3 regions of the Wukongibacter baidiensis genome follow, and region 2 is predicted to be linked to each of the others. Evidence: a T-box and tRNA genes for the amino acid it is inferred to sense, from the RefSeq annotation. Region 2 holds a T-box; the other regions hold tRNA genes.
What was found. The T-box of region 2 lies ahead of asnS (asparagine--tRNA ligase). A T-box ahead of a tRNA ligase gene usually reads a tRNA of that ligase, here a tRNA-Asn.
Positions count from the first base shown of each region.

Region 1: it encodes a tRNA-Asn, which carries the amino acid that the T-box ahead of asnS (asparagine--tRNA ligase) is inferred to sense. The anticodon was not compared.
Region 3: it encodes a tRNA-Asn, which carries the amino acid that the T-box ahead of asnS (asparagine--tRNA ligase) is inferred to sense. The anticodon was not compared.

Region 1 covers NZ_CP138202.1:2,372,355-2,382,198, reverse strand. The annotation lists gene R9X47_RS10825 (NAD/NADP octopine/nopaline dehydrogenase family protein) at 1-566, opposite strand, end outside; gene R9X47_RS10820 (DUF4363 family protein) at 1,303-1,683, opposite strand; gene R9X47_RS10815 (YetF domain-containing protein) at 1,680-2,372, opposite strand; rRNA gene R9X47_RS10810 (16S ribosomal RNA) at 2,882-4,414, shown strand; tRNA gene R9X47_RS10805 (tRNA-Ala) at 4,488-4,563, shown strand; rRNA gene R9X47_RS10800 (23S ribosomal RNA) at 4,666-7,588, shown strand; rRNA gene rrf (5S ribosomal RNA) at 7,644-7,760, shown strand; tRNA gene R9X47_RS10790 (tRNA-Asn) at 7,767-7,841, shown strand; tRNA gene R9X47_RS10785 (tRNA-Met) at 7,878-7,953, shown strand; tRNA gene R9X47_RS10780 (tRNA-Glu) at 7,960-8,034, shown strand; tRNA gene R9X47_RS10775 (tRNA-Val) at 8,069-8,144, shown strand; tRNA gene R9X47_RS10770 (tRNA-Asp) at 8,182-8,258, shown strand; tRNA gene R9X47_RS10765 (tRNA-Leu) at 8,267-8,350, shown strand; tRNA gene R9X47_RS10760 (tRNA-Gly) at 8,501-8,575, shown strand; tRNA gene R9X47_RS10755 (tRNA-Arg) at 8,584-8,660, shown strand; tRNA gene R9X47_RS10750 (tRNA-Ile) at 8,666-8,742, shown strand; tRNA gene R9X47_RS10745 (tRNA-Phe) at 8,754-8,829, shown strand; gene R9X47_RS10740 (hypothetical protein) at 9,216-9,566, shown strand; gene R9X47_RS10735 (GGDEF domain-containing protein) at 9,563-9,844, shown strand, end outside.
Region 2 covers NZ_CP138202.1:3,168,794-3,178,637, forward strand. The annotation lists gene R9X47_RS14380 (hydroxypyruvate isomerase family protein) at 1-31, opposite strand, end outside; gene R9X47_RS14385 (3-hydroxyacyl-CoA dehydrogenase family protein) at 65-1,000, opposite strand; gene R9X47_RS14390 (glycine C-acetyltransferase) at 1,068-2,249, opposite strand; gene R9X47_RS14395 (sigma 54-interacting transcriptional regulator) at 2,819-4,588, shown strand; gene nhaC (Na+/H+ antiporter NhaC) at 4,748-6,142, opposite strand; gene asnS (asparagine--tRNA ligase) at 6,650-8,041, opposite strand; T-box leader at 8,119-8,406, opposite strand; gene R9X47_RS14410 (aspartate kinase) at 8,535-9,844, opposite strand, start outside.
Region 3 covers NZ_CP138202.1:5,675,692-5,685,535, forward strand. The annotation lists rRNA gene R9X47_RS25650 (23S ribosomal RNA) at 1-1,768, shown strand, start outside; rRNA gene rrf (5S ribosomal RNA) at 1,966-2,082, shown strand; tRNA gene R9X47_RS25660 (tRNA-Asn) at 2,089-2,163, shown strand; tRNA gene R9X47_RS25665 (tRNA-Leu) at 2,170-2,258, shown strand; tRNA gene R9X47_RS25670 (tRNA-Met) at 2,284-2,359, shown strand; tRNA gene R9X47_RS25675 (tRNA-Met) at 2,376-2,452, shown strand; tRNA gene R9X47_RS25680 (tRNA-Glu) at 2,476-2,550, shown strand; tRNA gene R9X47_RS25685 (tRNA-Val) at 2,583-2,658, shown strand; tRNA gene R9X47_RS25690 (tRNA-Asp) at 2,706-2,782, shown strand; tRNA gene R9X47_RS25695 (tRNA-Thr) at 2,787-2,862, shown strand; tRNA gene R9X47_RS25700 (tRNA-Tyr) at 2,873-2,957, shown strand; tRNA gene R9X47_RS25705 (tRNA-Gly) at 3,057-3,131, shown strand; tRNA gene R9X47_RS25710 (tRNA-Gly) at 3,145-3,218, shown strand; tRNA gene R9X47_RS25715 (tRNA-His) at 3,228-3,303, shown strand; tRNA gene R9X47_RS25720 (tRNA-Gln) at 3,317-3,392, shown strand; tRNA gene R9X47_RS25725 (tRNA-Lys) at 3,398-3,473, shown strand; tRNA gene R9X47_RS25730 (tRNA-Cys) at 3,559-3,633, shown strand; tRNA gene R9X47_RS25735 (tRNA-Arg) at 3,651-3,727, shown strand; gene R9X47_RS25740 (helix-turn-helix domain-containing protein) at 3,800-4,111, opposite strand; gene R9X47_RS25745 (hypothetical protein) at 4,278-5,327, shown strand; gene R9X47_RS25750 (phosphotriesterase family protein) at 5,740-6,657, shown strand; gene R9X47_RS25755 (PH domain-containing protein) at 6,857-7,282, shown strand; gene R9X47_RS25760 (AAA family ATPase) at 7,314-7,826, shown strand; gene R9X47_RS25765 (PAAR-like protein) at 8,413-9,844, shown strand, end outside.

The sequences.
Region 1 (9,844 bases), 800 kb from region 2:
GCTGTAAATTCAGGGAATGAATCATTGATAACACTAAGAAATTCACTTGTCCTTATGGCAGGCAGCGCAGATACTCTGACTTCGTTTTTCTTTCCAAAGATCTTTACTTGACCATTGGATATAGTTCGACAAGCATACAATAGAGTTTGAGCTTCAACGATGCAAACGTCCTTTATTGGATTATGCTTTGCTATAATGTTTTTGAACTCCAAGGCTCCACCAGTTCTTCCTGGATTAAGGACTATATATTGATCAGCCGTTACTATAGGAGCAATTTTGTTTGCGATAAATTTATGAGCACTAGCAGGTAGAACAACCATAATGACATCAACATTTTTGATTGCTCTTTCAATATTGTTAGTAACTATGTTCAAGAAACCACGACCATTATATACGCCCATAAGGTCAATATATCCGCTTTGCTTGATTTCCATTATTCGTTCAAGGCTGCGATTATACAAATTAACCTTATATCCATTCAAAGCCAAATATCCTGCGACGGCTTGACCACCATTTCCCGCACCGATAATAGCGAAGCTTAGTTTTTTTCTAAGATTCTTTTTCAATTAGATACCCCCTTGTTTATTTGTTTTTCTATAATGTTGGATACTCGTAAGAGCTAACCATATACTAAGCCTATGGAAATATAAATTTAGTTATAAAGCATTGATAGGATTCGTCAGATAAATATATTAGAGGAAAATAGGAAGTAAAACTATGATGTTTCCTCTAGAATATAGAGTTCATTGAGCATCACGTGAACATCTATAGATAATTAGCAAAGATTAAAGTGAAAAATTTGACACAATAATAAACAACTGTACATTATTTGTCGAAAATTAGCGCAGTTTAGAGTGTGCTATTTCTATAACATATTTAAAAACACTAAGATTAAAGGGTACTATTATGTAGGTAAATTACAATATAGTATGTAATAAAGGGTATAGGAAAATAACCCACTAAAATAGTTACCTTTAGTGAATAAGTATTAATTACTTAAATTAAGAATTTAAGTCTTAAAAATATAAGAAAAGTTATAGATAAAAAAGATTTAATTATAATTGAAGAAGTTACAAGAATGGTAACAGAGGTTATTTCTTAGATAGGTTTAGGGTTCTCTGTGGAAAGGAGACTTTCCTAAATAGGGTAACCTCTTCATCGAGTCTTGCAACGCTTTTTTTGTAAAAATGTAAATGGGTATAATGTCCCAAAACAATTATATCATAAAAAATGATATATGTAAATAATTAGTAAAAAAAATTTTACGGGTCAAAAACGCTTATATGCTACATTTCGACAAATTCAAAAAATATTTTTGAGTGACAGAGATTCCTTCTCTTTTATATGATTAAGAAGAAATTTTAATGCAGCTGTTTCCCCAAGTGTCAAGGCTTTATCCTTTATATATATATATTTCTTTAGCTTTTCTAGGCTAAGATTTACTTTTTCGATCTCCTCATGATTAACAGATATCAATAGGACTTTCTGCTTATTAATCCATTTATCATTTATAATAGTATAAATAGATTGAGTAGAAGCCCAGTTATCACTATATATCGTTTTATCCATATCATTTAGTAGAGAATTAAACTCATCTGTAGATTGAGAAATAAAGTTATATAGAAACATCCAAGTAGTTATAAGTAATATTACAACAAATGTAGAAATAAAAAGGGATTTCATTTCTTCTTCTCCTTTTTAGCGGTTTTTAAGTGAATACTAAGGTTCTTGCTTCGGTCAATTGATCCATAGAATACATTATTAATATCATCAACTCCTCTTTTTTTCAGTTCTTTATATAGCCAATTAAAATCTATAGGAGATTTTTTGAGATTTTCATGGTTTATCTTACCATCTATTATTAAGCTGATAGGTAGGTCTTCCTGAGTGACATTAATATTCAGATCCGAAGGGGTTAGAGGCCTTTTAGAGGCTTTAGGAATAACACTTAGATCTCCATTGGTTTCAAGAATCGCGAATTCTACATCGTCGATGCTGGCAAAATCCTTTATTCTTAACTGTTCAATTAGATCGTTTAGGTTAATCCTTAACTCTTTAAGTTTACTTTCCATAATACGACCATTTTTTATTAAAATACTAGGCCTTCCACAGATTATTGCTCTAGCCTTCTCACTTTTTAGAGTGATATGGGATATTATGATCTGTAAAAAAACTAAAGTAGATATAGCTATTATACCGTTGATAAAAGGCATTTCTGATGTTTCCATGGACAGAGACGCTAATTCTGATACCATTATTATGACAACTAGATCATAGGGTTGAAGTTCAGCAAGTTCAGCCTTACCCATTATTCTGATAGCTGAGACTACCAATATATAAAGAATTATAGTTCTGATAAAAATAGTTATCACAAGACCACCTCGATTTTAATAAACACTTTCTATATAAAAGTTCAAAGTCTATAATATGTAGTTTTCTCATAAACAACAAAAAAAATCATACTTTTTCATAATGTTAATGAATTTATCAAAATCAGGAGAGGTATAATTGGCTATATATTTTAGCAAAAATAACCATTTGACTTTATACTGAAATAATGCTAAAGTATTACTTGTCGCTGTTGAGGCGTAGCTTGTTAAAGCTTAGAAAAAAAGTGTTGACAACGACGGTGTTGCATGGTATTATATTTAAGCGTCGGTAATGACCGACCAAGATGTATGATTCTTATGCATCAAATGTCAAAACCTTTAATGATGAAATAAAAAGAAAAAAGGTGTTGACAACAAACGAAAAACATGATAGAATATTTCTTGTCGCTAAAACGACAGAAAAAAACTTTGGACATTGAAAACTAAACAGTGTAAGGAATTAAACCTTAGTTTGATATAATTCAAGCTAAAGATATAATAAACGCCAGATTTTTTTTAAGAGTTTGATCCTGGCTCAGGATGAACGCTGGCGGCGTGCTTAACACATGCAAGTCGAGCGAGAAGGTTATGACTGATTCTTCGGATGAAGGATTAACTGGAAAGCGGCGGACGGGTGAGTAACGCGTGGGTAACCTGCCTTGTACAGAGGGATAGCCACTGGAAACGGTGATTAATACCTCATAAAACTATAGCGTCGCATGGCGCATTAGTCAAAACTCAGGTGGTACAAGATGGACCCGCGTCTGATTAGCTAGTTGGTGGGGTAAAGGCCTACCAAGGCGACGATCAGTAGCCGACCTGAGAGGGTGATCGGCCACACTGGAACTGAGACACGGTCCAGACTCCTACGGGAGGCAGCAGTGGGGAATATTGCACAATGGGCGAAAGCCTGATGCAGCAACGCCGCGTGAGTGAAGAAGGCTTTCGGGTCGTAAAACTCTGTCCTAAGGGAAGAATAATGACGGTACCTTAGGAGGAAGCCCCGGCTAACTACGTGCCAGCAGCCGCGGTAATACGTAGGGGGCAAGCGTTATCCGGAATCACTGGGCGTAAAGGGTGCGTAGGCGGCCAAATAAGCCAGAGGTGAAAGGCTACGGCTCAACCGTAGTAAGCCTTTGGAACTGTATGGCTTGAGTGCAGGAGAGGAGAGTGGAATTCCTAGTGTAGCGGTGAAATGCGTAGATATTAGGAGGAACACCAGTGGCGAAGGCGACTCTCTGGACTGCAACTGACGCTGAGGCACGAAAGCGTGGGGAGCGAACAGGATTAGATACCCTGGTAGTCCACGCCGTAAACGATGAGTGCTAGGTGTCGGGGGTTCACACCCTCGGTGCCGGAGTTAACGCATTAAGCACTCCGCCTGGGGAGTACGGTCGCAAGACTGAAACTCAAAGGAATTGACGGGGACCCGCACAAGTAGCGGAGCATGTGGTTTAATTCGAAGCAACGCGAAGAACCTTACCAGGACTTGACATCCCTGTGACCGGTACTTAATCGTACCTTTCCCTTCGGGGACAGAGGAGACAGGTGGTGCATGGTTGTCGTCAGCTCGTGTCGTGAGATGTTGGGTTAAGTCCCGCAACGAGCGCAACCCTTGTCTTTAGTTGCCAGCAGGTTAAGCTGGGCACTCTAGAGAGACTGCCGGTGACAAACCGGAGGAAGGTGGGGATGACGTCAAATCATCATGCCCCTTATGTTCTGGGCTACACACGTGCTACAATGGCTGGTACAACGGGAAGCGAATGAGTAATCTGGAGCGAATCCCAAAAAGCCAGTCCCAGTTCGGATTGTGGGCTGCAACTCGCCCACATGAAGTTGGAGTTACTAGTAATCGCGGATCAGAATGTCGCGGTGAATGCGTTCCCGGGTCTTGTACACACCGCCCGTCACACCATGGGAGTTGGGGGCACCCGAAGTCAGCTATCTAACTTTTTAAGAGGAAGCTGCCGAAGGTGAAATCAATGACTGGGGTGAAGTCGTAACAAGGTAGCCGTATCGGAAGGTGCGGCTGGATCACCTCCTTTCTAAGGAGAAAACCTTACACTGTTTAGTTTTGAATGTCTAAGGACATTCAATTTGAATATACAACAAAATTATGGGGGCGTAGCTCAGTTGGGAGAGCACCTGCCTTGCAAGCAGGGGGTCAGGAGTTCGAATCTCCTCGTCTCCACCATGAATGTTTGAATGCTATTAAGTTAAAGCACTCAAACATAATTTTGTTCTTTGAAAACTGAACAATGGAGAGAAACAGAATTGCTATAAAAGCAATTTCACTGGTCAAGTTATTAAGGGCATAGGGTGAATGCCTTGGCACCAGGAGCCGATGAAGGACGTGGTAAGCTGCGATAAGTCTCGGGTAGCTGCAAGCAAGCTTTGATCCGGGAATGTCCGAATGGGGAAACCCATCTAAGTAAACCTTAGATACCTTCTGCTGAATACATAGGCAGTTGGAGGCAACCAGGGGAACTGAAACATCTAAGTACCCTGAGGAAGAGAAAGAAAAATCGATTCCCTCAGTAGCGGCGAGCGAAAGGGGAAGAGCCCAAACCTAGAGCTACGGCTTTAGGGGTTGTGGATAGAGCCATAAAGAGGAAGGTATTCTAACCGAAGAGGTCTGGAAAGGCCCACCGCAGAAGGTGAAAGTCCTGTAGGTGAAAGAAGAAGATCCTTGGCACTACTCCAGAGTACCACGAGGCACGTGAAACCTTGTGGGAAGCTGGGAGGACCACCTCCCAAGGCTAAATACTACCTGGTGACCGATAGAGGATAGTACCGTGAGGGAAAGGTGAAAAGAACCCCGGGAGGGGAGTGAAATAGAACCTGAAACCCTATGTCTACAAGCAGTGGAAGTTCTTTATATGAACGACCATGTACTTTTTGTAGAACGGGCCAACGAGTTACGGTATGCAGCAAGGTTAAGGACCTTTGGTCTGGAGCCGCAGCGAAAGCGAGTCTTAACTGGGCGAATTTAGTTGCATGCCGTAGACCCGAAACCGGGTGACCTATCCATGGGCAGGATGAAGCGAAAGTAAAATTTCGTGGAGGTCCGAACCGTTTAGCGTTGAAAAGCTATCGGATGACCTGTGGATAGCGGAGAAATTCCAATCGAACTCGGAGATAGCTGGTTCTCCCCGAAATAGCTTTAGGGCTAGCCTCAGATTTAGAGAAACGGAGGTAGAGCACTGAATGGCCTAGGGGGCTTCACCGCCTACCGAAGCCTATCAAACTCCGAATGCCGTATTCTTTTATCTGGGAGTCAGACTGCGGGTGATAAGATTCGTAGTCGAGAGGGAAACAGCCCAGACCATCAGCTAAGGTCCCTAAATACAGATTAAGTGGGAAAGGATGTGGAGCTGCTTAGACAACTAGGATGTTGGCTTAGAAGCAGCCACTCATTTAAAGAGTGCGTAATAGCTCACTAGTCGAGTGGCTCTGCGCCGAAAATTACCGGGGCTCAAATCTGTTACCGAAGCTATGGCTTGCCGTATGGCAGGGGTAGGGGAGCATTGTATATCGGCTGAAGCTGTACCGTAAGGAGCAGTGGACTTTATACAAGAGAGAATGTTGGCATAAGTAGCGAGAGGTAGGTGAGAATCCTACCCGCCGAAAACCTAAGGTTTCCTGAGGAAGGCTCGTCCGCTCAGGGTAAGTCGGGACCTAAGCCGAGGACGAAAGTCGTAGGCGATGGACAACAGGTGAAGATTCCTGTACCACCACTTTATCGTTTGAGGAATGGAGGGACGCAGGAGGATAGGCAAAGCCCACGGTTGGTTGAGTGGGTTCAAGCCCGTAGGGAGCAGAGATAGGCAAATCCGTCTTTGCAATCCTGAAAGGTGATGAGGAGCGAAAAATAAGTAGCGAACTTGCTGATTCCACACTGACAAGAAAAGCTTCTACCGAGATAAAAGGTGCCCGTACCGTAAACCGACACAGGTAGGTGAGGAGAGAATCCTAAGGCGAGCGAGATAACTACTGTTAAGGAACTCGGCAAAATGACCCCGTAACTTAGGGAGAAGGGGTGCCACGTTAGGGTGAATAGCCCGAGGTGGCCGCAGAGAATAGGCCCAAGCGACTGTTTAGCAAAAACACAGGTCTCTGCTAAATCGAAAGATGATGTATAGGGGCTGACGCCTGCCCGGTGCTGGAAGGTTAAGGGAAGTGGTTAGCGTATGCGAAGCTGTGAACCGAAGCCCCAGTAAACGGCGGCCGTAACTATAACGGTCCTAAGGTAGCGAAATTCCTTGTCGGGTAAGTTCCGACCCGCACGAAAGGCGTAACGATTTGGGCACTGTCTCAACAGTAGGCTCGGTGAAATTGTAGTACCGGTAAAGATGCCGGTTACCCGCAGCAGGACGGAAAGACCCCGTGGAGCTTTACTGTAGCTTGGCACTGGATTTTGGTATTGCATGTACAGGATAGGTGGGAGACTTAGAAGCATGGACGCCAGTTTGTGCGGAGTCGTTGTTGGGATACCACTCTTGTAATACTGAAGTTCTAACCAGAGACCGTGATCCGGTCTTGGGACACTGTCAGGTGGGCAGTTTGACTGGGGCGGTCGCCTCCCAAAAAGTAACGGAGGCGCCCAAAGGTTCCCTCAGCGCGGTTGGAAATCGCGCGAAGAGTGCAAAGGCAGAAGGGAGCTTGATTGCGAGACATACAGGTCGAGCAAGGACGAAAGTCGGGCTTAGTGATCCGGTGGTTCCGAGTGGAAGGGCCATCGCTCAACGGATAAAAGCTACCCCGGGGATAACAGGCTTATCTCCCCCAAGAGTCCACATCGACGGGGAGGTTTGGCACCTCGATGTCGGCTCGTCTCATCCTGGGGCTGTAGTAGGTCCCAAGGGTTGGGCTGTTCGCCCATTAAAGAGGCACGCGAGCTGGGTTCAGAACGTCGTGAGACAGTTCGGTCCCTATCCGCTGTGGGCGCAGGAAATTTGAGAGGAGCTGTCCTTAGTACGAGAGGACCGGGATGGACGTACCTCTGGTGCATCAGTTGTTCCGCCAGGAGCACCGCTGAGTAGCTATGTACGGAAGGGATAAGCGCTGAAGGCATCTAAGCGCGAAGCCCACCTTAAGATAAGATTTCCCATCCATTTATGGATTAAGACCCCAGAAAGACTATCTGGTTGATAGGCCTAAGGTGTAAGGGCAGTAATGTCTTTAGCTGATAGGTACTAATAGGTCGAGGACTTGACCATACTTTCCATTGTTCAGTTTTGAGAGAATAAATATGTTTTATTATCTCAAAAGAAATCTGGTAATAATAGCGAAGAGGATACACCTGTTCCCATATCGAACACAGAAGTTAAGCTCTTCAGCGCTGATGGTACTTGGCGGGCAGCCGCCTGGGAGAGTAAGTCGTTGCCAGTTTTAAGTTCCAGAGTAGCTCAATGGTGGAGCAACCGGCTGTTAACCGGTAGGCTGTGAGTTCGAATCTCACCTCTGGAGCCAATTATATACATGAGCCATAGATGCAGTCATTATTGACGCGGGGTGGAGCAGTTGGTAGCTCGTCGGGCTCATAACCCGGAGGTCGCAGGTTCAAGTCCTGTCTCCGCAACCACAATATGGCCCCTTGGTCAAGCGGTTAAGACACCGCCCTTTCACGGCGGTAACAGGGGTTCGAGTCCCCTAGGGGTCACCAATTTATTTAGCTTCTAGTTATTAGAAGCTGACTTGGGCGCATAGCTCAGCTGGGAGAGCACCTGCCTTACAAGCAGGGGGTCACAGGTTCAAGTCCTGTTGCGCCCACCAAATTATTTGCTGATGAGCAAATAAACTATTAAAATACGGTCCAGTAGTTCAGTTGGCTAGAACGCTAGCCTGTCACGCTAGAGGTCGAGGGTTCGAGTCCCTTCTGGATCGCCATTTAATCTGCGGGTATGGCGGAATTGGCAGACGCGCTAGACTTAGGATCTAGTGTCTTGTACGTGGGGGTTCAAGTCCCTCTACCCGCACCAATTAAATTAATTCATTATTATTTAAGTCAATCTTTTGAGTTGTATTTTTTTTTGCAAAATAGTATAATTAAAAAAGTTTATAATTTTCTATGTGTTATAAAAAAAGCAATAATGGACACTATAATAATGAATAAGCTTAATATGAATCATGCGGTAGTGGCTCAGTGGTAGAGCATCGCCTTGCCAAGGCGAGGGTCGAGGGTTCAAATCCCTTCTACCGCTCCAATAAATATGTGCCCATAGCTCAGCTGGATAGAGCAACGGCCTTCTAAGCCGTGTGTCCGGGGTTCGAATCCCTGTGGGCACGCCATATTTGGACCTTTAGCTCAGTTGGTCAGAGCGTCCGGCTCATAACCGGCAGGCCCGGGGTTCGAGTCCCTGAAGGTCCACCAAAATTTAATTTGCCCAGATAGCTCAGTCGGTAGAGCAGGGGACTGAAAATCCCCGTGTCGGTGGTTCGATTCCGCCTCTGGGCACCAAAGACAAGCTTGGTTAGTTAACCAAGTTTTTTTTATTGCGTGCATTTTTTGAGGAGAGATTTGACCAAAGCAAAGTGGTTCGATGCCCCCGAGTTTCTATCTATATCGTCTCTTCGAAAGAAATCACATCAAAGGTAAGGGCTTTAATGCCCTTTATTTTTATTTAAAACTAGTTGAGCGGATAGATTCTCTTAGTTAAGGGAAATAATACTCATAGATGGTGTTAGAGCTATCAAAAACGTGAATATTAATTAGGAAAATATAACTCTAAAATTATTAATATGAAGAAAAAAATAAAAAATGGGACTAAAGTTCTAGTAAAATATTGTTTACATATACACGATGTGGTAAAATTATAGAGAAATTTGTCAAAAGGAGAATCGAATATGAGAGATATAGTGGAAAACAAAAAAAGAGCCGAGATAAAAATGAGCTTATCGGAATTTGAAATCCCACCTATGCAAGATGCCCTAATTGTTGGCAAAAACGCTCCTATTGGACCTGAAGCTGCTAGACGAATGGTTGATATACTATCACCAAACCAATATGAAATTATAAAAGTTGACCACCATGTAATTGAAGCCATTGTTGTTAGAAAATTTTTAATAGATATGCTTCCTAAGGATAAATTAATAAATATTATTTTGGATGAAGGGGAGAAGGTAGCTAACGAAACTACAATAATAAAAGCACACCTTAATATTGTTGTACACGTTAGCAAATCCGTAGAGCTATGATGAGAAACGTATCAGACATCATGTTAAAGAACTTCAGACATATAGACTTACTTGAAGGAGTAAAAGTAGCTCAAGATCTTGTAGTAAAAAAAGGTATTGATTTTTTTCCTGTAGTTGAAGAAGAACGTTTAGTAGGTATATTAACATATAGACATTTAATAGGAGTGCATTCAAATAGAATTGTAGCAGACGCTATGAGCCAAACAATTATATCTATTTCTTCGTGTACTCCTCTTTGGCAAGCAAAAGAAATGATAGATAAAAGTGAACTAGATGTT
Region 2 (9,844 bases):
ACATAGTTGTTAAGTTTGCACAGAACTTCATTTTATACCTCCATTAATATATTTTTATAGCATATTATGCTAGTGCCTTTAAAGTTTTTAGAAACTTTTCATCACGTTCTTTTAATATTGTATTAATTTGCTCCTCACTTTCATATTTGAAGAAGCCTTCACCTGTTTTTATACCATATTTTTTCTCATTGAAAATCTCCTCAAGAATCTCTGGAGGTATCTCACTTGAAGAAAGATCTTTAAATAAGTTTTTTGAGATATAGTAAAAGGTGTCAAGTCCCCCTAAGTCAGCTGTTTCAAAAGGGCCTAATGTAGGATATCTAAAACCAATACCATATTTAACTGCTCGGTCTATATCTTCATAAGATGCAATGCCTTGTGCTGCAATGTTAAGGGCTTCTCTAAAAACCGCAAATTGAATTCTATTGCCAATGAAGCCATTGATTTCTTTTCTAATAACTACCGGTTCTTTTCCAATTTCTTTAAGGGTATCACAAATGCTTTGTACTGTTTCTTCAGATGTGTCATCCCCCATAGTAACTTCTACTAAAGGTATTATATGGGGAGGATTCCACCAATTCGTACCTGCGAACCTTGATTTATTGTCAAGTTTGGCGCATACGTCATTTATGCTAAGCCCTGATGTGTTAGTGGCAAAAATAGCTTCGCCATCACATATCTCCTCTACTTTTTTCCAGAAATCCTGCTTTATCTCCAGATTTTCTATGATGGCTTCAATTACAAAGTCTGCATCTGCAAAATCACCTAAATTGGTGGTCAGTGAAATTCTATCCAATGATTCTACTGCGCATTCTTCACTAATTATGCTATATTCAATAAGTGTTTTTTGATTAAATTTAATGCTATCAATACACTTATCTAGCAGCTCTTGATTAATATCATAGACTAATACATCATAGCCTTTTTGAGCAAAGCACTGAGCCATTCCAACGCCCATAATACCAGATCCTGCAATAGCTATCTTCTTTATTTCTTTCATATTTACACCTCTTTCTTCAGTTTTACATATACCACGTAATTGAGGAGAATCCTTATATCTATTGAACTTAAATGATATTCATTTCCTTACCCACTTTTTTATAAATCGCTAGGGTTTGGTCCAGCATATCGCGTGTATGTCCAGCAGAAGGCATGTTTCGTACTCTTCCCGTTTTCTTAGGAACAGTTGGAAACACAATTGACTTTGCATAAACACCCTCTTCTTTAAGTCGTTTACTGAATTCTTGAGTTAGGCTCTCATCACCAATAATACAAGGTGTTATTGGTGTTTCACTTTCGCCTATGTCAAAGCCCATATCCTTTAATCCCCTTTTTAAGTAATTGCCATTTTCCCACAATTGATCGTTCAATTTGCTATCTTCAGTTAAAATTTCTATTGCAGCTAAGCATGCTGCAGCTGCTCCCGGTGTAAGAGAAGTTGAAAATAGGAATGGTCTGCCCTTTACCTTCAGCCAATCGATAACACTCTGCTTACCTGCTACATATCCACCTACTACGCCAACGGCTTTAGAAAGAGTTCCTATTTGAAAATCAACTCTATCACTTAATCCAAAGTGTTTTATCGTTCCAGCTCCTTTTCCAAGGACTCCTGACCCGTGGGCATCATCAACATAGGTTATTAGATTATATTTTTCAGCGATTTCTACAATTTCAGGTAACTTTGCAATATCTCCATCCATTGAAAACACACCATCTGTAATAACCATAATTTTGTTGTATAAGCCTGATTCAACAGCTTCTTGTGCTTTCTTTTCTAAATCATCCATATCAGAGTGTGCAAATGGAATAATTTTTGCTCTTGATAGTCTACAGCCATCAATAATTGATGCATGGTTTAATTCATCAGATAAAATAGCATCGTTTTTGTCCATGATTCCTTGTATTGCTGCCATATTACAATTAAATCCTGACTGTAGTGCAATTGCTGCCTCGGTTCCTTTAAACTGAGCTAATTTTTTCTCAAGTTCATCATGAATATCTAAGGTTCCATTTATTGTACGAACCGCTCCTGCACCTACTCCGTATTTGTTTACAGCATTAACAAAGGCATTTTTCATTTTCGGGTGTGTTGCTAACCCTAAATAATTATTAGATGATAGATTAATAAGTTTCTTACCTTCGATTTCAATTATAGGTCCATTGGGTCCTTGGATAATATCAATCGAGTTGTATAAACCTTTCTCTTTAAGTTCATTTAAACTATTCTTGATAAACTCTTCTAATCCAATTTTCACCTAAACTCCTCCTAATCTAAATCAATATAAATAAATCGAAATTTTTTAAGTTCAATTTTTAACTTCTTATACACTTCAACTTCTAACACACATTGATCTCAAAATAACTTTTACATCAGCTTATATCTCAATATCCTCCTTATCTTCTATTTACGTCTATTAATTAGCAAGTATCGTACCAGAATAATTTCCGCTATTTCAAAGGTTTTCAAAATGATATTACATATTTAAGCTTTCAAATTGAAAGACAACATTACAATTTGCATTCGTATATGTTATAAACATTCAGTACATTTTTAAAGTAAGGATCATTTGGCATACTGCTATATATTAAGCAAAAGGTTTGTACTATTTTTATGCTATAATGTTAGTAACTTCTTAATCATTACACTTATTTGCTTCAGCTTCTCTACAATCTCAAATAATCAATAATTCTCATAAACCATAACAATTAGATTAAATAATAATAACTAATTAGAAACTTTTACTTTAGTTTTCTATGTCAATAATGCTCTTTGTGAATTTGTTTTTGGCGATACTATATTCTGAAAGGGAGAATATTTATGACTACAATGCAACAAATAGAATCTTTTATACAAAATGTAGCTGAAGCTATTGCAGCAGTCATTGATATAGAGGTTACAGTCGTTGATGATAATTTTACTAGAATAGTTGGTACGGGAATGCACCGTGATATGGTAGGTCAGAAAATCACATCGGGATCAATCGCTTGGCAAGTTTTCGAATCTGGAAAATTAATTGTTGTTGAGGAGCCAAGGAAGGATGAAAAATGCCGTAGATGTACAATAAAAGACACATGTAACGAATATGCTGAAATTTTATATCCTATCATTATGAATAACAAGGTAATTGGTGTTATCGGACTAATTGCATTTTCAGATGCTCAAAAGGAACGTTTAATGAGTAACAAACATTATTTAAATCCATTTATCGATAAAATGGCTTCTCTAATATGTAGTAAACTTTCGGAGCTTGAGAAAACAAATCAAATCCACAGTCTAAATAATGAGCTTGAAAAAATTGTTGATAACATCGACAAAGCCATAATTGCTACCGATCGTCAATTAAATATAAGGTATATTAATAATCGGTTAAAGGAATATTTTAATTTTCATCATATACAGAATAGACATATTAGCTCAATATTAGATTCACAGGATTTTCTAGAGCATTTTGATAAAGAAAAATCCTTAAAGGATTATATTTACATTAACTCTAGTGAACATTTCTTGATAAACTCCTACGAGCTTGGCAAAAACAATTTCTTAGATAATGTTAATTATTTGTTTATAATAAGGAAAGTTAGCGATATTCAGGAAAAAGAATATAGGACAAGGGCCAATATTCTGCAGAGAGGACATATAGCCAAGTGGCACTTTGATCATATTATTTCTAGTGGCATGAAAATGAAGTCTCTAGTGGAAGAAGCAAAGCATTACTCCCAAGCTAATTCCACTGTAACAATTATTGGCGAAAGTGGTACTGGGAAAGAGATCATTGCTCAGTGTATCCATAATTACAGTAGACGAAAACAGAAACCCTTTGTCGCTATTAACTGTGCAGCAATTCCTGAAAATTTATTAGAAAGCATTTTGTTTGGGTATGCACCAGGTGCTTTCACAGGTGCCAATAAGCAAGGAAAGGCAGGATTATTTGAGTTAGCTCATACCGGTACCATTTTCCTTGACGAAATCGGAGATATGAATTTCTCCCTACAAGCCCATCTTCTAAGGGTTTTAGAAGAAAAAGAAATTTTGCGTGTAGGTGGAGATAAGGTTATTCCCGTAGATGTACGAATAATAACTGCTACAAATAGGATTTTAGAGGAAGATGTACAGAATGGAAAGTTTAGAGAAGATTTATTTTACAGGTTAAATGTCTTAAATATTCATATCCCTCCTTTGAGAGAAAGAAAGGATGAAATACCGATATTTGCACAACAATTTCTTGATGATTTCGCTAATGAATATGAGCTAAATGAGATTCAGCTAGATTCGGACTTAATTGAATTATTGTGTGAATATGACTGGCCGGGAAATATTAGGCAATTACGTAACATCATGGAACGAATTGCTATAAAGTCAAGATATCAAAAATTAGATAAATATATGATTGAGAATACTTTATATAAAAAGAGAAAAAGTGAGTTATATGTAGGAGAAAGTATTGATATTGACTTTACAGGAAATTTTAAAGATGTAGAACGACAGATTATTAAACAGGTTATGTCAAAATCAAAAAATTTAGATGAGGTGTCAGAAAAGTTAGGCCTCAGTAAAACAACAATATGGAGACGACTACAGAACGAATAAAATGATCCTTTGCACAATAAAAAAACAGAGAAAATTCAGTACTGCTTTCCTAAGACTATTAACGTTTTAGGAATACCATACCGAATTTTCTCTGTTTTCAATTGCAATATTCGATTCGCTTTTTATCCATTAAAAATATTTCTTGTTTAACTGAAATTATTAGGCTGCTTTATCAACCTTTTCAATCGTAAATCCTAGGTATCCATATATCATTGAAATTATTGGATTTATTAGGCATAGGAAGCAGAACGGAACATAAGTCCACGGTGCTAAACCTAAGGTTGCCATAACATATGCTCCACCAGTGTTCCATGGTACCAATGGTGCAACTAATGTTCCAGAATCCTCAAGTACTCTTGAAAGGTTTTTAGGATGTAATCCTCTTTCATCAAATGCATCCTTGTACATTCTACCCGGTATAACGATAGATAAATATTGATCGGATGCAATGAAATTCATTGAAATACACGTAAGTACAGCAGCTGAAATTAAACTACCATCATCCTTAGTATAAGACAATATTTTTTTAGCTATTGCATGCAACATACCTGACTTTTCCATTATTCCCCCATACATCATTGCACAAAGAATTAGTGAGACAGTCCAAAGCATTCCTTGCATTCCACCTCTAGATAATAATTTATCTACTACCTTAACTCCCACATTTGATGTGAAACCATTGTTTGCAACATTTAATATTTCCCCAACGCTTGCGCCTTGGAAAATGTATGCAAAGACTCCGCCTATAACAACCCCACCAAATAGACCAGGGATTGCAGGAATTTTCTTTATTACTAAAATGATAACGAACACAGGTGCAAGCAATAAAAGAGGAGTTACATTAAAGGTTGAAGTTATACCATTTAATAAAATATCAATACCTTCTTGGTTAAGTGCTTGTCCTGCATATTTCATTCCTAATATTCCAAATAGAATTAAGGATATTATATAACTTGGACCAGTCGTAAATATCATATGTTTAATATGTTCAAATAAATCACAGCCCGCCATAGCCGGTGCTAGATTTGTAGTATCGGAAAGCGGAGACATTTTATCACCAAAATACGCACCTGAAATAATTGCTCCTGCAATCATTGGAACAGGCACACCCAAACCTTGGCCTACTCCCATAAGGGCAATACCTACTGTGGCACAAGTAGTCCAAGAACTACCAGTTGCAAGGGAAACAATTGAACATATTATTAATGTTGCAATTAAGAATATCCCTGGAGATAATATCTTAAGTCCATAATATATCATCGTTGGTACAACTCCAGCTAACATCCAAGTCCCAACTACCATACCAATTATTAATAAAATTAGAACTGCACTCATAGCCACCTTAATAGATTCAAGAATACCTTCTTCCAATTCTGACCACTCATATCCTAAATATTTTATAGCTATAAATCCCGCAAACATTGCTGAAACTACCATCGCTATTTGAGCTTCTCCTAAATCAAATACTAGAAGAGAAAGAACTAAAGAAATTAATAAGAAAGCAACTGGAATTAACGCAATCTTAAAGGGTACCTCTTTGTATTTTTTTTCCATTAACTTTTACCTCCTATAAATTTTATGTTAGCCAATATGAGCTTAAAAGTTCTTCATTTTCACGAATCCTATCTGCCTCCTTTTTCCTACTCCTGTACATAAGAATAGCTTATAAGCTTTAAACTTCTTATCAGACTGATAGTAAACATTTAAGCAAGTATTGTACCAGAATTCTAAATGGCTATTTTAGAGGCTTTCAATAATTTTATCTTATTAAGTTGATTTCAATGTGAAAACTACATTTGCAAATTGAAATATTGATTATTAATATTTAAGATTGGATTATATTATCTAGAGCTGAAAATTTATAAATCAATAACTAAGATTACTGCTATAACAATAATTATATTAGTATTTTGAAAGAATTTATAGCTATCATTAAATGGAAATAATCAATAAACTACTTAACTACTAAATACTTACAGGAGTTCAATTTAGGACGAAGAAAAGGATACCTGTCATACTTAGGTATCCTTTTTCCGTAACTTATCAATTTGAATTTCAATCCTAGAACTCAGCAGTCTTTGGAGTTCTTGGGAAAGGTATAACGTCTCTTATGTTTGCTATTCCTGTCATATACATAATAGCTCTTTCAAATCCAAGACCATACCCAGCGTGCTTAACTCCACCATATTTTCTTAAGTCTAAGTACCACCAGTAATCGTCCTTGCTAAGATCCATTTCTTCCATTCTCTTCTCAAGTACATCTTGTCTTTCTTCTCTCTGACTTCCTCCAATAAGTTCTCCAACACCAGGAACTAGTAAGTCCATAGCCGCTACAGTCTTATTGTCATCGTTCATTCTCATATAGAATGCCTTAATATCCTTTGGATAGTCAGTTACAAATACAGGCTTTCCATATACTTCTTCTGATATATATCTTTCATGCTCAGTTTGAAGGTCACAGCCCCAATGTACCGGGTATTCAAACTCTTTATCAGCCTTCTCTAGAAGTTCAATAGCTTCTGTATAAGTAATTCTAGCAAAGTCAGAGTTTACAACGTTGTTTAGTCTATCTAATAATCCCTTGTCAACAAATTTGTTAAAGAACTCAATCTCTTCTGGAGCATTCTCCATAACATACTTAATCATAAATTTAAGCATATCCTCTGCAAGATCCATATTGTCATTTAAATCAGCAAAAGCTATTTCTGGCTCCATCATCCAGAATTCTGAAGCATGTCTTGTAGTGTTAGAATTTTCAGCTCTAAAGGTTGGACCAAAGGTGTATATATTTCTAAATGCAAGGGCATAAGCTTCACCTTGTAATTGTCCACTTACTGTTAGATTTGTTTCCTTACCAAAGAAGTCATCGCTGAAGTCTATGTTACCTTCTTCAGTCTTTGGTATATTGTGAAAGTCAAGGGTTGATACTTTAAACATTTCCCCTGCACCTTCGCAGTCACTTCCTGTAATTATTGGAGTATGAACATATACAAAGCCTCTGTCGTTGAAAAATTTATGGATTGCATACGAAGTAAGGGAACGTACTCTAAATACAGCAGAAAATGCATTACTACGTGGTCTTAAGTGAGCAATTGATCTTAAAAACTCAAAGCTGTGTCTCTTCTTTTGAAGTGGATAATCCCTATCGGAATCTGCTTCTAAAGTCACTTTAGTCGCTTTTATTTCAAATGGTTGCTTTGCGCCTGGTGTAGCAACTAGAGTTCCTTCTACTACAACAGCCGATGCTATTGTAAATTTAGATATCTCCTTAAAGTTTTCAAGGTTCTCTTCAAAAACTACCTGAACATTCTTAAAGAAGCTTCCGTCATTCAATTCAATAAAACCAAAGGCCTTTGATGCTCTTAGGGTTCTAACCCAACCAGAAACAGTTATAGTTTTATCTACATACTTTTCTGTGTTTCTGTAAATGTCTTTAACTAATACAGCTTTCACTTTTCTTCCTCCTCTTTATTATCTAAAAAATTTTTAAAATATTTTTTTGTATTAAAAAAAGTCCTTCATCTCCTAATACTAGGGACGAAAGACTTATTATTCGCGGTACCACCCTTATTGCCATAAATTAGATATAAAACTTCGTGTTATATAGGACTATATCTATAATATGACCAACTCAAACTAGCACATTAATTATGCTATCCAATATTAACGGTTTGGCTCCGTCTAAGCCTACTCTTAATAGTAAATTTCGGTTAGAAACTCCGAGATGTTCTTCAATAGAGGTTTCGTACCAGGCTCCCACCATTCCCAGCTCGCTTAGGACTACATCCTGTATCTACTCTTCTCTTCATAGTCTTTTACTTTTTACTTTTGTTATGGCTATTATAATATTTTACAATTAATATGTCAAAGTCTTTTCATTATTCTTTGCAAAAATATTATTTATCATACTAAATTTGTGTATAGAGATTTAAGTGAATGCTTGGTTTTACGCTACAAATGCATTATATATAGCTCTTATGGCTTTTTCAAGATCTTTATCTTCTATTCCTGTAATTATATTCATTTCGCTTGAGCCTTGATCTATCATACGAATATTTATTCCTGCCTCTCCAAGGGCTGTGAAAAGCTTCGCAGCTATACCTGGTGTATAAGCCATACTCTTTCCAACCGTTGCTACTAAGGCCATATTAGTATAAACATTTATAGTGTTAGGGTTACATTTATTATTTATTTCATCGATAATTATATTAAGCTTGTTCTCTAATTGTGAGTTTGCAATAACTATTGAAACCGTGTCTATTCCCGAAGGTATATGTTCAATCGTAATATTGTTCATTTCGAGGATAGAAAGAAGCTTTCTAATAAAACCAACCTCTGAATTCATATGGTTTTTGTGTATTGCTATAACAGTAAAATCCTTCTTTCCTGCTATTCCAGTTACAATGTTTTCATTTTCTTTATCATCAATATCATCCGTAATGATTGTTCCTGTATTCTCAGGTTCATTGGTATTTCTAATATTTATTGGTATTCCTATTTCACGTACTGGGAAGATAGCTTCCTCATGAAGTACAGAAGCCCCCATATATGATAACTCCCTTAGTTCCCTATACGTTATTCTTTTTATCGGTTTAGGATTCTCTACAATACGAGGATCAGACATAAGAAATCCCGATACATCAGTCCAGTTTTCATAAACCTCTGCCTCAGCAACCCTGGCTACTATTGCACCAGTGATATCGGAGCCACCTCTTGAAAAGATCTTAACCTTACCATCGGTATTACACCCATAAAATCCTGGTATTACTGCTTTATTATGGTCAGATATTTTTTTTGATAGCATCTTCTTGGTTTTATCCCAGTCTATTGATCCATTATTATTGAAAAAAATTATTTCTTTAGCGTCTATAAAGTCATAATTTAAAAACTTAGCCATTATTAAACCATTTAAATACTCTCCTCTGCTGGCTAAGTAATCAATTGAAACATTCTTAGTTATCTTTGATTTTACTTCATCTAGATATGGCTGTATATCTAGATCGATTTCAAGCTCCTTAATTATTTCTAAATAACGTTCGGATATAATATCAAACACTTGGTCAAAGGGTACAGAATATTTTATATGAGCATGACATAGATAAAGTAAATCCGTCACTTTATTGTCATCACTATGACGCTTTCCAGGTGCAGACACAACAACATATCTGCGCTTTTCATCAGCCTCAACAATTGCCTTTACCTTCCTAAATTGATTAGCATCTGCTACAGACGTTCCCCCGAACTTTAATACCTTTA
Region 3 (9,844 bases), 2.5 Mb from region 2:
GCTCTGCGCCGAAAATTACCGGGGCTCAAATCTGTTACCGAAGCTATGGCTTGCCGTATGGCAGGGGTAGGGGAGCATTGTATATCGGCTGAAGCTGTACCGTAAGGAGCAGTGGACTTTATACAAGAGAGAATGTTGGCATAAGTAGCGAGAGGTAGGTGAGAATCCTACCCGCCGAAAACCTAAGGTTTCCTGAGGAAGGCTCGTCCGCTCAGGGTAAGTCGGGACCTAAGCCGAGGACGAAAGTCGTAGGCGATGGACAACAGGTGAAGATTCCTGTACCACCACTTTATCGTTTGAGGAATGGAGGGACGCAGGAGGATAGGCAAAGCCCACGGTTGGTTGAGTGGGTTCAAGCCCGTAGGGAGCAGAGATAGGCAAATCCGTCTTTGCAATCCTGAAAGGTGATGAGGAGCGAAAAATAAGTAGCGAACTTGCTGATTCCACACTGACAAGAAAAGCTTCTACCGAGATAAAAGGTGCCCGTACCGTAAACCGACACAGGTAGGTGAGGAGAGAATCCTAAGGCGAGCGAGATAACTACTGTTAAGGAACTCGGCAAAATGACCCCGTAACTTAGGGAGAAGGGGTGCCACGTTAGGGTGAATAGCCCGAGGTGGCCGCAGAGAATAGGCCCAAGCGACTGTTTAGCAAAAACACAGGTCTCTGCTAAATCGAAAGATGATGTATAGGGGCTGACGCCTGCCCGGTGCTGGAAGGTTAAGGGAAGTGGTTAGCGTATGCGAAGCTGTGAACCGAAGCCCCAGTAAACGGCGGCCGTAACTATAACGGTCCTAAGGTAGCGAAATTCCTTGTCGGGTAAGTTCCGACCCGCACGAAAGGCGTAACGATTTGGGCACTGTCTCAACAGTAGGCTCGGTGAAATTGTAGTACCGGTAAAGATGCCGGTTACCCGCAGCAGGACGGAAAGACCCCGTGGAGCTTTACTGTAGCTTGGCACTGGATTTTGGTATTGCATGTACAGGATAGGTGGGAGACTTAGAAGCATGGACGCCAGTTTGTGCGGAGTCGTTGTTGGGATACCACTCTTGTAATACTGAAGTTCTAACCAGAGACCGTGATCCGGTCTTGGGACACTGTCAGGTGGGCAGTTTGACTGGGGCGGTCGCCTCCCAAAAAGTAACGGAGGCGCCCAAAGGTTCCCTCAGCGCGGTTGGAAATCGCGCGAAGAGTGCAAAGGCAGAAGGGAGCTTGATTGCGAGACATACAGGTCGAGCAAGGACGAAAGTCGGGCTTAGTGATCCGGTGGTTCCGAGTGGAAGGGCCATCGCTCAACGGATAAAAGCTACCCCGGGGATAACAGGCTTATCTCCCCCAAGAGTCCACATCGACGGGGAGGTTTGGCACCTCGATGTCGGCTCGTCTCATCCTGGGGCTGTAGTAGGTCCCAAGGGTTGGGCTGTTCGCCCATTAAAGAGGCACGCGAGCTGGGTTCAGAACGTCGTGAGACAGTTCGGTCCCTATCCGCTGTGGGCGCAGGAAATTTGAGAGGAGCTGTCCTTAGTACGAGAGGACCGGGATGGACGTACCTCTGGTGCATCAGTTGTTCCGCCAGGAGCACCGCTGAGTAGCTATGTACGGAAGGGATAAGCGCTGAAGGCATCTAAGCGCGAAGCCCACCTTAAGATAAGATTTCCCATCCATTATGGATTAAGACCCCAGAAAGACTATCTGGTTGATAGGCCTAAGGTGTAAGGGCAGTAATGTCTTTAGCTGATAGGTACTAATAGGTCGAGGACTTGACCATACTTTCCATTGTTCAGTTTTGAGAGAATAAATGAGTGAAAAGGTATTGACAGTTTGACGAAAACATGGTATCATATATTTTGTCGCTAAGAAAAATAATAGCTGACAAAAAGAGGATAAGAACCATAAATTTCTAAGTAAAATACTTTTGATTTGTTCTCAAAACAAATTGCATAAAATATAAAACAAGCATATATATCCGGTGACAATAGCGAAGAGGATACACCTGTTCCCATATCGAACACAGAAGTTAAGCTCTTCAGCGCTGATGGTACTTGGCGGGCAGCCGCCTGGGAGAGTAAGTCGTTGCCGGTTTGATATTCCAGAGTAGCTCAATGGTGGAGCAACCGGCTGTTAACCGGTAGGCTGTGAGTTCGAATCTCACCTCTGGAGCCAATATATGCCGGGGTGGCGGAACTGGCAGACGCACAGGACTTAAAATCCTGCGGTCCTTAAAGACCGTACCGGTTCGATTCCGGTCCCCGGCACCATCAACAAAATATATATAAATATCGACGCGGGGTGGAGCAGTTGGTAGCTCGTCGGGCTCATAACCCGGAGGTCGCAGGTTCAAGTCCTGTCCCCGCAACCAATAAATCTTATAATGTGGCGGCGTAGCTTAGTTGGCTAGAGCGTTCGGTTCATACCCGAAAGGTCGGTGGTTCGAGTCCACTCGCCGCTACCAAGTTATTAAATTACCAAGGTTTTGGCCCCTTGGTCAAGCGGTTAAGACACCGCCCTTTCACGGCGGTAACAGGGGTTCGAGTCCCCTAGGGGTCACCAATAATTAGCTTCTATTAACTAGAAGCTGACTTGGGCGCATAGCTCAGCTGGGAGAGCACCTGCCTTACAAGCAGGGGGTCACAGGTTCAAGTCCTGTTGCGCCCACCAAGTTATTTGCTTATATGCAAATAGGCTATTATTCAAAATTAAAATACGGTCCAGTAGTTCAGTTGGCTAGAACGCTAGCCTGTCACGCTAGAGGTCGAGGGTTCGAGTCCCTTCTGGATCGCCATTATGCTGGTGTAGCTCAATTGGCAGAGCAGCTGACTTGTAATCAGCAGGTTGCGGGTTCGAGTCCCATCACCAGCTCCATCATAAATATGGAGGGATGCCCGAGTGGCTAAAGGGGGCGGACTGTAAATCCGTTGACTGAGTCTACACTGGTTCGAATCCAGTTCCCTCCACCAACTTAGTAAAATTTTGTAGCGAACCGTAGTTGGTTCGAGGGAAATTTTACGATATTTGCTGATAAGCAAATAAAGTACCTTAATTTATTACTTTTTTATGCGGTAGTGGCTCAGTGGTAGAGCATCGCCTTGCCAAGGCGAGGGTCGAGGGTTCAAATCCCTTCTACCGCTCCAATATAAAATTTATGCGGGTGTAGCTCAGTGGTAGAGCCCCGGCCTTCCAAGCCGGTTGCGAGGGTTCGATCCCCTTCACCCGCTCCAAGAATCATGGCGGCTGTAGTCAAGTGGTTAAGACACAGGATTGTGGCTCCTGCATGCGTGGGTTCGAACCCCATCAGCCGCCCCATTTTAAATATTGATGGGGATTAGCCAAGTCGGTAAGGCAACGGACTTTGACTCCGTCATTCACAGGTTCGAGTCCTGTATCCCCAGCCATATATGACCCATTAGCTCAGTCGGTAGAGCACCTGACTTTTAATCAGGGTGTCCCGCGTTCGAGTCGCGGATGGGTCACCAACTCAACAAAACTTTATAGCGAGCTTTAGCTCGAGAGAAGTTTTGTATTTTTTACCGAAAAGTAAAAAGAGAACATTATAAATACGGCGGCATAGCCAAGTGGTAAGGCAGAGGTCTGCAAAACCTTTATTCCCCAGTTCAAATCTGGGTGCCGCCTCCAATAATTCAATATAACATGCGCCTATAGCTCAGCTGGATAGAGTGTCTGACTACGAATCAGAAGGTCTGGGGTTCGAATCCCTATGGGCGCACCAAATAACAAAAAACCTTGAAAATAATAAATTTTCAAGGTTTTTTTATTTTTAAATGTCTAAGAGTAACATCAGTTAATAAAAATGGCTTGCAAAATTATAATTGCAAGCCCAATCTTTATTAAGTTTTGAAGGTGGATATGGATCTTTTTCATCAGCCAAACCAAGAATGTAATCAACACGTGTATTATAATGTTTTGCAAGTTTAATTAGAATTTCAGTTGGTATGTCTCCTAGACCAATTGCATATTTCACATATCCTGTTTGAGAACAACTTAAAACATTTGCAATTTCTCTTTGAGTAGCATCACTATACTCTCTTAAATCTCGTATTCTTTCATAATGATCGGCCATATTTGCAGCATCTTTAACTAATCCAGATTTCATTGCTTTTGCTTTTAGGGGATAGCGCTTAAAAAAATTGAGGGGACAGGTAAGTTGATTACATAAACCGACGTACCTGTCTTTTGATTTTTAAAAGAGTATTTCAACCCCCAAAAACTGTGGTATAATAAATGGTAAATATTTGGAAAACATGAGGGAGAAATATGTAATGGTAGAAGAACAAAAAAAAGTAAAATTAAAGCTGATTTTATTTGAAAAAGAAAAATTCAAAGCTTCTTTTGGGAGAACTGACTGGGAAAACTTTAAAGAGCATTTTGATACGAAATGGGATGAAATAATAGAACAAGAGAAGAATGTAAAAAATTCAAAAGAAGAGTTCATAAGTGAGAAAGATTTAAACCACTATAAGTGCGACATTAAATACAAGCAAAGTGAAAAAGATGTTACGATAAATAGCTCTTTGGTAGCTGTAATACTAGCAACGGTTGCTTTCGGCTTAAGTGTATTTAAAATTGGCAGTTTTAGTGGAGATTTTAGTCTATCCGCTGAGTCAATTTGGGACATTATATTAAGTGTTTTGACTATATTGGTTACTGGCTTGACTATTGTATTTTTTGTTTTAGTCGTCACATTTCTAATAAGTCTTTTAAGATTAGCGTTAAAGGGCAATATAGAAAAATATGAAATGAAACTCCTCGATTATCAATTGGATATTGTAGAAGAAGAACTAAAGCGTAGAAATAATCAAAGAAATCATGTGGCTGACGAGAAAAAAATGCTAGGAGATTTAGAACGTTCTATAAATCAATTACAGCTGAAAATAGAAGATGTTGAAGTACTAGTCAGACATCTTGATACTAATAAACAACTTAGTGAACCTCAAAAGCACACATCAAGTAAAAATGACGAATCTATTTTATCATTAGAAAAAACAGTAAATGATCTTAATAATGGAGCTAAAGAATTAAGGATTAGTCTAGAAGCAAAGCTTTCAAGTATACAAGGGCTTCTTGAAAATGCTACTATAGAATCAAAAAATAATAAAACTGATGAAACGATTCAGAAGATGGAAAAAATGCTCAGTGAATTAAATAGCATTGACAATATCGCACAAGAACTCAGAATGATATCTTTGAATGCATCTATTGAATCTGCTAAGAGTCAAAGTAGTGGATTTATGCTCATTTCGACTCAAATAAAACAACTCACAGATAATTTGATTGACATCGTTAATCGAATTAAGAATAATAAAAAGTAGATTTTGTAAAAAGATCTTCTCAAAACGAACAAATTCTGAGAAGGTTTTTTTGGGGAAAGGGTCAGATACTATAGGAAGTTAAGTAATTTTTGACAAAAAAGAACCCCCTGGTACGAATGTCAAATGGAAAATTTGAAAATCAAAGGAAGAAAAGCAGGGTCAGGCTCAGCATTAAACTTTACAGACACATAATAAAGTTTAATGCTGAGTCTGGCTTTATTCTACTTGTCCTTTGATGCTTTGAGTAAAATAATTCCAAATTATGATATAATATAAAAGGTATATTTTGTATATGGGAGAGTATTATTGACAGCAATAGTCAGATATATGCTCGGTTAGAAGTATTATCGATATAGATAGTCGGTAATCCCTAGGTTATCTGAAATAACAATTTAAAATAGAGGAGACTGAAATGATACAGACAGTTAAAGGCATTATAGATGCTAATGAAATAGGAGTAACTCTTATGCATGAACATATTATATGCGATAGTATTGGAGCTGATTATATTGACAACACAAAATATGATGTAGAAGAGATTGTAAAAACCATGATTCTATATTTAAAGAAATTGAAAGAAGCAGGATGTGATACCCTGGTAGATTCTACTCCACCAGGAGAAGGAAGATCAGCTAAAATATTAAAAGAATGTTCAATACAATCTGGATTGAATATAATAACTAATACTGGGTCTTTTTATGGAAATGGAGTTAGTAAAGATATTAGAGAAAATGATATTGAAGAAATTGTACAAATTTGGGAAAAAGAATATATTGAAGGTATTGATGGAACAAAGATTAAGCCAGGGTTTATAAAAATAGCATTAGATGATGGGAGGATTTCTCTACTTCAAGAAAAAATACTTAGGGCTGCATGTCGAACAAGTTTGAAGACTAATTTATCAATTCAATGTCATGCGATTTTATCAGAAACAGTATCACAAGCAACTTCTATTCTTAAAGAAGAAGGAGTGGAGTTTAGTAAGTTTATATGGGCTCATGCAGATAGTGAATGTAATATTCCTAAAATGGTTGAATTAGGCAAACAGGAGATGTGGATTGAAATAGATTCTATTGGAAGTATGGCATATGAAAAACATATTGATATATTAAAAGTATTGATTGAAAAAGGTATTATAGATAGACTCTTGATTTCCCAAGATACGGGTTGGTATAACATAGGTGAGGAAAAGGGAGGGAATATCAGACCATACCATAAAATATTAACCGAATTTATTCCAATATGTTATAAAAAAGGTCTGAAAAAAGAAGAAATACATACTATCATGGTATCTAATCCTGCTAGATGTCTAGATATAAAATTAGGGTAGTATTGTTACTCCTGATAACATGTACATTTGAAAATATTAGTGACATAAGAGTAGTTGGTAACCCATGAGTTATATAAAATCGCGTGCAAGGTCTGCCATGCATTGTTGCGGATAGATTGTGAATACAAGATATGAAGAAGTACATTATATGTAGTTAGTAGTAGATATCTATTATTTAAAATGGAAAGGAATAGTAAAAATGCATAAAAGGTATTATTCTAAGCATGATCCATTGCTCACAGTAATTGTCTGGGGATCTATAATCATTAGTTTTATTCCTATTATTTCAGGAGCAATAAGAGGATCGCAGGCACTTTGTGTTTTAAGTATAATATGGACTCTAGTGATTGGTTTTTTAGGGTGGTTATGGTTAGGAACATACTATGAGTTGCATGAAAAGTATCTTTTAATATGCTCTGGTCCTATAAAAGAAAAATACTATTATAAGAATATTACACTGATAAAGTCATCTCAAGCACTTTGCTCATCATCATCGTTATCAATTATCCGACTTGAAGTATATTGTAATGGGTATTTAATAAGATACATATCTCCAAAAGATACATCAACATTTATAAAAGATTTTAGAGCAAAATGCCCAAGTGCTTTGGTTGAAGTTAACTAAACAAAAGCTGTATTTAGGAAGGAGCAAATTGATGAGTAAGATTTTTCTATTTAGAGGGAAAGCAGCTACTGGAAAAACTACAATAACAGATTTATTGAGTAATGAATTAAATGTTGCTATACTACGTAAAGATGATATTTATGATAAGTTATCTGTATTTAATTTGGAACACTCAGAGAAGAACAAAGCCTCCTATGATATTTTGGAAAAGATACTACAAACTAATATTGATACAAATAGTAATCTAATTCTTGATGTTAGTTTAGCACATAATCCATATTTAAATCATTTTCTATCAAAGATTGATTTGAAAGGGTCGCAAATATATAAGTTTTTATGTATATGTAGTAATCAAGCAGAATGGAAAAAGCGAATTGAAGGAAGAATAAAGAACCCATCACCAAATCAAATTTTTAATAGTGTGCAGGAAGCAGAACAGCATTATAAAAAATATGATATTGCACAAGTTGAAAATGAAATTATTCTTGATAGTTCAGATGATATATCAATTATTATGAAGAAGATTTACGAAGTAGTAGGTTGAAATAAGTGAATTTAGACTTTATATATTCTAATTAGTAAAGTCTAACCCCGTTTTGAATGTTTAAGGATAATAAGAATGGGAAATGGGGTACTAGGCTTTTATAATTTTATAGGTGCATTTGCGAAAGAGAGATAGTAAATAAAAAATAAATGGACAAAAGGGATACTAAGATCTACATCTTAATATCCCTTTGTTGTTGCTATTGCTATAACTTCTGCAAATTATTCTAGAATATATTTTCCTAACGGGTTGATTTGATTATGGGTAAAATTACTCATATAATCTTAGAGTTCTAGGCCGTAAGCATCAGAGAAAAATGTCAAAATATACATTTTAAGACCTAATATTCACATAATTTCCATTTGTTTGTTTACACGTGTATGAGAACATTGGTATAATTTACATTAGCAGTTTGATAATGTAAAAAATGCCCGATGGTAATATAGAGCTAAACAGCAGTACAATTCTTATGAAAGGCAATGAAGGAATAAGTCTAAAACAAAGAGATACTGCTCTTGATATACTTGAAGACATGACGCCTAACGGTGGAAAGGTAAACATAGAATAAAATAAGGGGGATATAAACATGACTCCTAATAAGAAGGCATACGTAGTTAGAGGTGCCAAGATGAGATGTAAATTGGGAAGCCATACAAGGAAGATTAACCTTCCAATCTGCCATGGAGCATACGTAAACGGAAAGCCAGTGATGAATGAAGAAGATAACAAAGTAGAGGATAACGTGCCATACTTTGGGATATGCAGTAGTCCCGAAAATAAATGTACAGAAATAATAGATTTAAAGAGTGAAGAGGACGGAAGCAGAATAACTGGCAAAAAATGCACCCCGGAATTCCTAGCAGAATGGATAAACACAAAGGAAGATGCCCTAGTAGATGGGAAAAAGGCACTCACAACGGATTCAAAGCTGATCTGTACCTATATGGGAGAAATCGGATTTATAAGTGATGGGCAGGAGGTAGAGAAGAAGGAAGGAGAGCAAGTAGAGGAAGAAAAAATATCAATAGATGGAGAAAAGCAGACAGGGAAACTAGAAGAGAGTATAAAAGCAAAAATACTAAGGGGGGACGGTATAGGCTCAGGATATCCATTCTTCACTATGGACAAAGAAGAAATAAAAGCAAAAGTAGCAGATGGTTTTATGGAAACAGCTAAGGCTATCCCTTTACCACCAAGTAATCACAACAATGTCAAAAAGGCACAGTACTATTTAGAGGTAATGGGTTTTGATATCGGTGGAATAGATGGTATTATGGGTGTAAAGAGCTCGTCTGCTCTAGTAATTTTGCAAAGCTACATAGATAGAGAGAATGTAACTGGGGAAGTAAATGTCTTAACAATAGAAAAACTTAAGTCTTTAGCAGAAAGTGGCGTTACATATAGTTCAATCAAAACAACATATATAGATAATTGGAGTCCTAGAAGTGCAACAATTAGTAAGGTTCGAGAAAAAAATGGACACCTTGAGAAAGAAAACATGGTTAGAATACCTACTAAAGGTGGAGGAAATGCCTATGCTGAAAAAGAAAGTGTAATATCATGGGCAATGATGGTCAATGAAGCCATGGAGTATAATAAAACAACACAAGCAAAACTGAAAATAAGTAACTTTGGTTTAAAAGGGCCAAATTCAGGATATCGTGCATATAATCAACAGGTAGAAGCATATATTGATGATGAATATCTTGGTGGAGCGCTTGCTGCTAATGTTTCGAGATATTGGAAAAAACCTGAAGCAGCTAAGGAATGGCTGAATGAAAATGCGAAGAATTTCGGAAAAAATGGACATTGGAATAATGTACCGGATAATGTAACCGCAGAAGGTGGACCATTGGCAGGATATGGTGCAAGTAAGCATGGTTGGGGACTTGCTCTTGATATGTGTGTAGGTAATAAGCAGAATAGTTTTGCAGATTCACTTGAATGTGAATGGCTGGAGAAAAATGCTGCAAAATATGGATTTGAAGGATTAGTAAAAAACACGAACAAAAAAGGGA